2 linked regions of the Cellulophaga sp. L1A9 genome follow. The protein of the gene in region 1 interacts with the protein of each later gene in a pairwise test. Links are inferred from orthologs where the notes say so. Each region holds a gene or a part of one and is shown on either strand. Other genes may lie near its edges.

The links.
Region 2: the proteins of tpiA (region 1) and pepT interact in binary tests that used the Escherichia coli proteins (3 or more experiments, as listed by UniProt). The link is inferred for Cellulophaga sp. L1A9 from one-to-one orthologs.

The regions. Positions count from the first base shown.
Region 1 is NZ_CP047027.1:730,489-736,800, forward strand. What follows is about bases 1,383-4,214. They hold tpiA (triose-phosphate isomerase), read right to left. Parts: upstream 3,258-4,214; coding sequence 2,508-3,257; downstream 1,383-2,507. Other genes in these bases: GQR94_RS02910 (M57 family metalloprotease), read right to left, coding at 1,383-1,495; prmA (50S ribosomal protein L11 methyltransferase), read right to left, coding at 1,597-2,439; GQR94_RS02925 (BT_3928 family protein), read right to left, coding at 3,318-4,214. Also shown: GQR94_RS02900 (triple tyrosine motif-containing protein), read right to left, coding at 1-141; GQR94_RS02905 (ATP-dependent Clp protease adaptor ClpS), read right to left, coding at 206-481; more of GQR94_RS02910, read right to left, coding at 641-1,382; more of GQR94_RS02925, read right to left, coding at 4,215-4,415; GQR94_RS02930 (DUF1599 domain-containing protein), read right to left, coding at 4,420-4,965; folP (dihydropteroate synthase), read left to right, coding at 5,072-5,905; GQR94_RS02940 (diadenylate cyclase), read left to right, coding at 5,950-6,312. UniProt on the Escherichia coli protein: Involved in the gluconeogenesis. Catalyzes stereospecifically the conversion of dihydroxyacetone phosphate (DHAP) to D-glyceraldehyde-3-phosphate (G3P).
Region 2 is NZ_CP047027.1:454,875-457,705, forward strand. It holds pepT (peptidase T), read left to right. Parts: upstream 1-710; coding sequence 711-1,952; downstream 1,953-2,831. Other genes in the region: GQR94_RS01800 (quinone-dependent dihydroorotate dehydrogenase), read right to left, coding at 1-84; GQR94_RS01805 (hypothetical protein), read right to left, coding at 170-583; yajC (preprotein translocase subunit YajC), read right to left, coding at 2,021-2,317; GQR94_RS01820 (DUF1573 domain-containing protein), read right to left, coding at 2,322-2,798. UniProt on the Escherichia coli protein: Cleaves the N-terminal amino acid of tripeptides.

The DNA.
Region 1 (6,312 bases):
TTTTTGGTCTGATTGTGAGATACTCCAATTCTGATTACCGCCATCATAGGCCAAGGGACTAAAATTATTTATAGGAGGTAATTCTTGCGAAAAGCAAACGAAGGCTAAAAAGAAAAAGCCAATAAATTTTATAGATCTCAACAGCGATAATTTAAGACCAAGAGCTTGCGGGATTTAAAGATAAGGGTATGATAAAATAACCCCATTACACAATCTCTGCACTAAGTCCTGCCTGTAATAATTTTGTGCAACGCGGCTTAAGGTCATCATAATCACCCGTTTTCACGGTACATTTTCCATTATGATGCACTATAATAGAACATTGCTCTGCTTGCTCAGGAGTATGATCGCAAACACCTATTAATGTTTCAATGACGTGATCAAAAGTATTTACCTCATCATTAAACAAAACAATTTCGTTTTGTTTTTTAGTTTCTTCTTCTAAAAGTAAATCTTCTAAGATCTTTTCCTTCGTGCTCATAGATCTATTTTTGCACTAAGATACAAATTCTAATAAGTCACTTCTAGAAATTATTTAAAAAAAACACGAAACCACTGCTAATTAAAGGATTATAAAAAAAGGTATTCTAAAATTAGAATACCTTTAAAATTGTAATGTATTTATTTAAGTATTAGTTAATTAATAAAGATAATTTAATGCTGTAATGTCATTATTATTAAACTCACCATCTTCATTTGAGCTAAAACATGCTAACATAATAGAAGTAGGATCATAAGCTTCCGGAGTTCCTGGTACTGGTATAGCACCTACTCCTGCAGTTCCTTCATTCGTATTTTGACCGCAACTTTGACGACTAAACCAATCTGTATGTCTGAAACCAACAGAATGACCAATCTCATGGGTAATTACATGCTCAATAACATTTACGTCATAATTGCTTAAACCGTAAATTTGAACAAATTTATTTGGATTTCCATTACTAGGAAAACCCGCTGAACCACCAGCACCTGACTCACTAGGATTTAGGTAAACCACCATATCCTTATCTTGATAAGAAGTACCAAAAGTTAATGTAAAACGAATACTTAAATTTAAAGCATTGTAATTATTAACAGCATATTGCAATGCAGTTTGCTCTTTGGTTGGCAGGGCATTTTGACCTCCCGTGTACCCAATAATAGTTAAGGTCCTAGGACTAACTAAATTGGTGGTGTGGTAATTTTTAGCGCTTTTAATATCAATTTCTGATAAACTTTCAAACTGCTCCGCAGAAAATAATATATCATTCTCTAATTGAAATCGTTCTTCCATTGATCCATCAGGAAGCATAAAATCTACAACGTCAATTTCGTTAACATTATAGTAGTTGTTTTTGAAAACACTCATCACCTCATCGGTAATTTGTAGCTTTTCTTGTTCAACATTTTCTACACTAGCTTCTGGCACTAGAAGATTATTGTCTTTCTCTTTTTCACAAGAACTAGCCACTAATAAAAGTGACATAGCAATAATAGTTAAATCGCGTTTTTTCATAATTAATTGTGTTAAATAAGTTAAAAAATATAAAACTATATCTTAAAAAAATACATTACAACGACAATATATGACAATTCAACGGTAATTTTACAAAAACTTTAACATTTTCGATAAACGGCAGCAACCCAATTATTTCTATTTAGGTTGGACTCAAACTTCAGACTGTGTTCTTCGCACTTGGCGGATATTGTAGGGATGTCTTCAGAATAGAAGCCACTTAAAAATAACGTCCCTCCTACTTTTAAACATTTTGAATATTCGGGAATATCTTCTAGTAGTATATTCCTATTAATATTCGCTATTATAATATCATAATTTTTATCCTTTAGAAGATTTACATCACCTTCATAGACATTAATATGACTAGAGTCATTACGCTCTACATTTTCCAATGCATTTAAATAACACCAATTGTCTATATCTATGGCATCAATTGTACTAGCTCCCCTTTTTGCAGCCAGGATCGCCAACACCCCTGTACCACTTCCCATGTCTAATACAGATTTTCCCTTAAAATCTGTATTTAATATATGTTGCAGCATCATGTGTGTAGTTTCATGATGCCCCGTTCCAAAACTCATTTTTGGTTCTATCACAATGTCGTATTCCACTTCTGGTTTTTCATGAAATGGCGCACGAACTACACATTTTTCATCTACTTGAATAGGATTAAAATTCTTCTCCCAAGTTGCATTCCAGTTTTCCTGCTCAATTTCTTTAAAATCGTACTCAATTTTAAAGTTCTCATTATGTACAATAGTTAAGCTGTCCAGAATAGCAGCTGACCAATCTTCTTTTTTGATGTAAGCCAAAACACCTTCTTCGGTCTCTAAGAAACTTTCAAACAGAACTTCTCCTAATTCTGCAATTAGAATATCTGATGCTGGCTGTAAGGGCTCTACTTTAAAAGTATACTCTATATAATTATTCTCTTTTTCCATTTTTGGGATAATATAAAAGGGCATTCTAGTAGAATGCCCTTATGATTTAGTATTTATTAATTGTTTACCTAGATTGCTTTAATAATAGCTACAAAATCATCTGCCACTAAAGCTGCTCCTCCTATAAGACCACCATCTACATCTGGTTTAGAGAAAATCTCTACAGCATTGTTAGGTTTAACACTACCACCATATAAGATAGATACATTGTTAGCAATTGTAGCATCAAAAGCATCTGTAATAGTTTTACGTATAAATGCATGCATTTCTTGCGCTTGTTCAGGAGATGCTGTTTCTCCCGTTCCTATAGCCCAAACTGGCTCGTATGCCAAAACAATATTTTTCCAAGAACTCGCCTCTAAAGAGAATAATGCATTTTTAAGTTGACGCGCTACTATATTAAAATGATTGTCTGACTTACGGTCTTCTAATTCCTCGCCAAAGCAAAACATGATGCGCATATTTTTAGCCAATGCAGCAACCACTTTCTTTGCCAAAATCTCATCCGTTTCACCAAAATAAGCTCTTCTCTCCGAATGACCAATAATCACAGTCTCCACCCCTATATCTAATAACATATCTGCTGAGATTTCTCCTGTAAATGCTCCGCTTTCTGCATAATGCATATTTTGCGCTATAACTTCTATGGTCGAAGATTCTAGATTGCGCACTGCTCCTGCAAGATTTACAAAAGTTGGTGCTACCATTACCTCTGCCGTAGTATCTGGTAATTTAGCGGAAAGTTCTGCCAATAACGCTTCTGTTTCAGTAGCATTTTTATTCATTTTCCAATTCCCTGCAACTATTTTACTTCTCATTTTGTTCTATTTTCAATTATTAAATGACTAATTATATCTTATTTTAATTTAAACGAAAAACTATTCTAAAGTTATAGTGTCTAAATCATTATAATGTACTTTCTGTGTAATTGTTCCTTTATTCAAAATTAAAACTCCTGGATTAGAACGGACTATAGTTTTTAAAGTGGTTTGATCTGTAAAGTAAAAATCAAAATTCAATTTATACTCCTTAAGTAATTTTGTAGCAAAATCTTCGCTAGAAGCAGACATGCCAATAACTTTATAGCCTGCTTTTACAGCTCTATCTGTAAGTTCTTTTACCTCTTCAAATGCACTATAACTACTTTTATCTAGATCATAAGCAATTACTACTAACAATTTGGGTTCTTGCAATAATTCTGACGCATAATCTACATCATCTTTTTCTATTGAAAAATCGTGAATCGGAGGCTCATAACCTGCTTGCACTTCCGTTGTTTCTACATCAATAAACTCACCATCTACACTTGGATAATCGCCTTGAGTGACAATAATTTTTTCTTGGCCATTCACCTTAAACCTCCAAGCATAATCAAATATAGCTTTTGGCGCGTCTTCCGGAACGGACATACCTTCTTCTATATTAGCACCTATTTTATAAGGTCTGAAGTCTATTGCTGGCAAATGATTAAGAACGTAATACACAAAAATCACGCAAGCCGCCAAAGATGCTCCTGTAACAATTCTATTGAAACTAGGACTAAAAATAGGCAGGACATACCGTTTCCCTACGAGTATAACAACTATAAGAAGTAATAAGATAATGTCTTTTGTAAAAGATTGCCAGGGCGTCAATTTTAAAGCATCGCCAAAACAACCGCAATCTGTTACTTTATTAAAATATGCAGAGTAAAAAGTTAAGAATGTAAAGCCAATAATCATGACCAACAGACTATATATGGTAAACCTTTGCCTAAACCCTATTAGTAAAAGAACACCTAATAAGACTTCTAAAATTACCACAAAAATGGCAATTTTCAAGGCATGTGGTTCAAAAAACGGCATGTTTAAAACGCCGTAACTAAAATATTCCTCCAACTTAAATGAAAACCCAACTGGGTCATTCAATTTTATAAAACCACTAATTATAAATAATATTCCTACTACTGTTCTACTGAACCCAACCAAGTACTTCATGTAATTATTTAGAATTTGATGTTAAATGTATCATAGCAAATACTGCATAGTTTACCATATCTTGGTAATTAGCATCTATACCTTCACTCACTAAAGTCTTCCCTTTGTTATCTTCAATTTGCTTGACACGCAATAATTTTTGCAAAATTAAATCTGTTAAAGAGCTCACACGCATTTCTCTCCATGCCTCTCCATAATCATGATTTTTATTTTCCATCAATGTCTTTGTAATGTTTACATGGGAGTCAAATAACGCTAATGCTTCTTCAACATTTAAGTCTGGCTGCTCTGCGATTCCTTTTTCAATTTGAATTAAGGCCATTATCGAATAATTAATAATTCCTATAAATTCAGATTGCTCCCCTTCTTCTACCTTCTGAACTTCATTCTCTTGAAGACTGCGAATCCGTTGTGCCTTAATAAAAATTTGATCTGTTAGTGATGGTAATCTTAGTATTCGCCATGCACTGCCATAATCTTTCATCTTTTTAGAAAATAAAGCGCGACATATTTTTATTACAGCATCGTATTGTTCTGCGGTTTTCTGCATGTATTCTTTCTAATTTGTGTAAATTTCGTTCAAAATTTTTAATTGTTCAAGTATAGCGCTTTAAACTTGCAGTGCTATTATAATTCTTGACTAATTCTCAGTAAAAATGACCATAAATTGCAAAGGAGATCTTATTGAAATTGGAGCGCCAAAAATAATGGGTATTCTTAATACTACCCCCGATTCTTTTTATGATGGAGGAAAATACAAAAATGAAACTGAAATTATCCATCAAGTTCAAAAAATGCTTGCCGATGGAGCCACATTCATTGATATTGGCGGATATAGTTCTAAACCCGGAGCTTTACATGTCTCAGATGAAGAAGAATTAAATAGAGTTGCACCTATAGTAGCTTTGGTCCTTAAAAATTTTCCTGAGTGTAAAATTTCAATAGATACCTTTAGAAGTAAAGTTGCAGAAGCGTGTATACAAGAAGGTGCTGCAATGATTAATGATATATCCGCAGGAAATCTAGATCTTGAAATGATGAACATTGTTGCTAAATATCAAGTGCCTTACATCATGATGCATATGAAAGGAACGCCTCAAAACATGCAAAAAAACATACAGTACGATAATTTACTTACTGATATTCTAAGTTATTTTTCAGAAAGAATAGCTGCTGCGAACGATAACAAAATTAATGACATTATTTTAGACCCTGGATTTGGTTTTTCAAAAACATTGGATCAAAATTATGAATTAATGCAAAAATTAGAACTATTGAAAAATGCCAAAAAGCCTATATTAGTTGGTATTAGCAGAAAATCTATGGTATACAACGTTCTAAAGACAGATGCGCAACATGCTTTAAACGGAACAACTAGCCTAAATACTATCGCCTTACTAAAGGGTGCCAATATACTCAGGGTACATGATGTTAAAGAGGCCGCAGAATGTATTGCCATAGTACAGCAATTAAAGTATAAAAATACCTAGTTTTTGTTCGTCTATTTTTCCTAATTTTACAAAAACCCTAAGACTTGGATTTTTTAAGCTTTCTAGATTTTAAGATTACAGATTTAATAGACATATTACTTGTCGCTACGCTGTTATATTACATTTACAAATTGGTTCGCGGTACTGTCGCGATAAACATTTTCATTGGTATCGTTCTTGTTTGGGGTTTCTGGAAACTCACAGAGCTTTTAGAAATGAAAATGATTTCTAGTGTTATTGGCGGTTTTATGCAAGTTGGTTTAATCGCATTGATTATAGTTTTCCAACAAGAGATAAGAAAGTTTTTGCTAATGATTGGTTCTACCAATTTTGCTAATAAACGAAACTTCATTAAACATTTTAAGTTTTTAAAACAAGAAGTGACCAGTATTGGTACAGATGTAGAT
Region 2 (2,831 bases), 280 kb from region 1 along the record:
AAGATTAATCATAAAAAAAGAAAAATGATGAATTTTCTCTGGATCAAACAAGAAAAATATAGGGCGTAGAATAAGTTTGTACATGAAAGGCTAAAATTTTCACAAAAATACAAACATCAACAAAGAACTTCACCAGTTACTCTTAATTTTATTAACACAACAATACACCTTATTCTATAAGTTTCTCAATTGGTGTTCTTTTTGCAGATTCACACAGTAATTGATAGCGTTCATATTGTTTTTCGTTGAATAATGAAATCAATTTTTGATCATAACTCACTGTAATTGCAAACATTTTATCTTCTAATTCCTTATGCTTCTTAGCAAGAATTAAAAGTTCATCTGGTGTACTTTGCGGGTGGGTTTCAAAAAGTTTTTTTACTTCCAATTCCTGATCATCCATCTCCGCCTTCAGATCTTTCCGCAACACCTCTAAAACCGTTGTTTGCTCTTCATTTAATTGAAAAATAGTCTTTATAGTATCCGCATTTTTACTGCCAATATCTAAAATACAAGCTTGCGCATTTGTTTTGACTACACTTAAAAAAAGGACTATCACTGAAAATAAAAGTTTAAGCTTCATTTGTTTGATTTGAATAACGTAACTAAATTATAACAACTTAAACGTATCCTACGCTAAAAAAGTATAAAGAATTAAATAATTACAATGCAAAAAACCTAATTCGTATTTTTATAAAAAATTATAATAAATGAACCCTATTCTTAATAGATTTTTGAGTTACGTAACTATTGACACTCAAAGCGACCCAAACTCATCAACAACACCGAGTACCAAGAAGCAATGGAATTTAGCCAATAAATTAGCCGAAGAATTAAAATTAATTGGACTAAGCGATGTTACCATCGATAAGAATGCTTACATCATGGCAACCCTTCCAAGCAATAGCACCTACGCCAACATTCCTGTAATAGGTTTTATAGCCCATTTTGATACTTCACCAGATTTTTCAGGAACGAACGTAAATCCACAAATTATTGAAAATTACGATGGAAAAGACATCGTTTTGAATAAGGAAAAAAATATTATTCTTTCTCCAAATTATTTTGATGATTTACTTCAATACAAAGGACAAACTATTATAACTACAGATGGCACAACTCTTCTTGGTGCCGACGATAAAGCAGGAATTACAGAAATAGTTTCGGCGATGGAATATTTAATACATCATCCTGAAATAAAACATGGTACTATAAAAATAGGTTTTACTCCTGATGAGGAAATTGGTCGTGGAGCGCATAAATTTGATGTGGAAAAATTTGGTGCAGATTGGGCGTACACTATGGATGGAAGTCAGGTTGGAGAATTAGAATACGAAAATTTCAATGCTGCTTCTGCTAAAATTTCAATTACAGGTAAAAGTGTCCACCCGGGTTATGCCAAAGGAAAAATGATCAATGCGATAAGTATAGCTAATGAATTTATGACTTTGTTACCCGAAAATGAAGTTCCTCAAAAAACAACAGGTCGCGAAGGCTTTTTTCATGTTCATCATATTTCTGGTGAAATAGAAAACGCAACGATTGAGCTCATCATAAGAGATCACGACAAAGAATTATTTGAAGAACGCAAGAGGCTTATAACTACTATAAAAGATAAATTATCAACCCTTCATGGCGATTGTATATCCATTGAGGTAAAAGACCAATATTTTAATATGAAGGAAAAGGTAGCCCCTGTTTATCATATTGTTACTACCGCTAAAGAAGCAATGGAGTCGCTAGGCATCACACCACTTATAAAACCCATTAGAGGGGGCACAGACGGGTCTCAATTAAGCTTTATGGGATTACCCTGTCCGAATATTTTTGCGGGAGGACATAATTTCCATGGTAAATATGAATATGTCCCTTTAGAAAGTATGGAGAGTGCTGTAAAAGTAATTGTAAAAATTTGTGAGCTTACTGCCTTAAACAACGCTAAAAACCTCTAAAGTAAATCAGCATTAAGCATAAAAAAAGCACCTTATAAAGGTGCTTTTTTAACTTATAAAAGTTGTAATTATTTTTTCTCTATTACTGCAGGAGCATTAAGCTTTGAACTCATCTCTAAAGAAAGCGCTGAACGCTCAAACTTTATTTTACCCGCTAAAGTTTCAATTACACAAGAATTATCTTTATCATTTAATTCTACAATCTTACCGTGCATTCCGCTTTTAGTAACTACTTTATCACCTTTTTTAAGTTCAGCAGAAAATTTCTTTTCTTGCTTTTGCTTTTTTCTCTGAGGTGCAATCATAAAGAAGTAAAATACTACGAAAATTGCAATCAGTGGTATAAATGGATATTTTTCTAACATGTAATTATGACTGTTTTAATGGTCCTACTGGAGCACCATCTTTAGGGGTTATAAATGCTTTTATTCTTAATTGTTCCGTTCCCTTTTCTGTATTTGCAGATACGGTAACTACTTTAGTAACCACATTACTTCCTGAACCATTAAATTGTACTAATAATTCTCCTGATTCTCCTGGTGCAATTGCTCCTTTTGAATATTTCGGTATCGTACAACCACAAGTACTTTTTGCATCTGTAATAATAAGTGGTGCATCGCCAGTATTTGTAAATTTAAAAACTGTTTCTTGGGGTGTATTCTGAATAATTGATCCAAAATCATGCTCTACTTTCTCAAAAGCCATTACAGGCAACAACTTTGCTGCTTCATCTCTCTGACCTGCTGCTTCAAGGTTTGAATTATTGATTTTACTAGTTGCATCTTCCTTACAGGACATTAAAACAACTACCAACAGTGCATTTAATGCGATAACTATTTTTCTCATAACCGTCTAAATATTTATAATTTTAATCAAAAA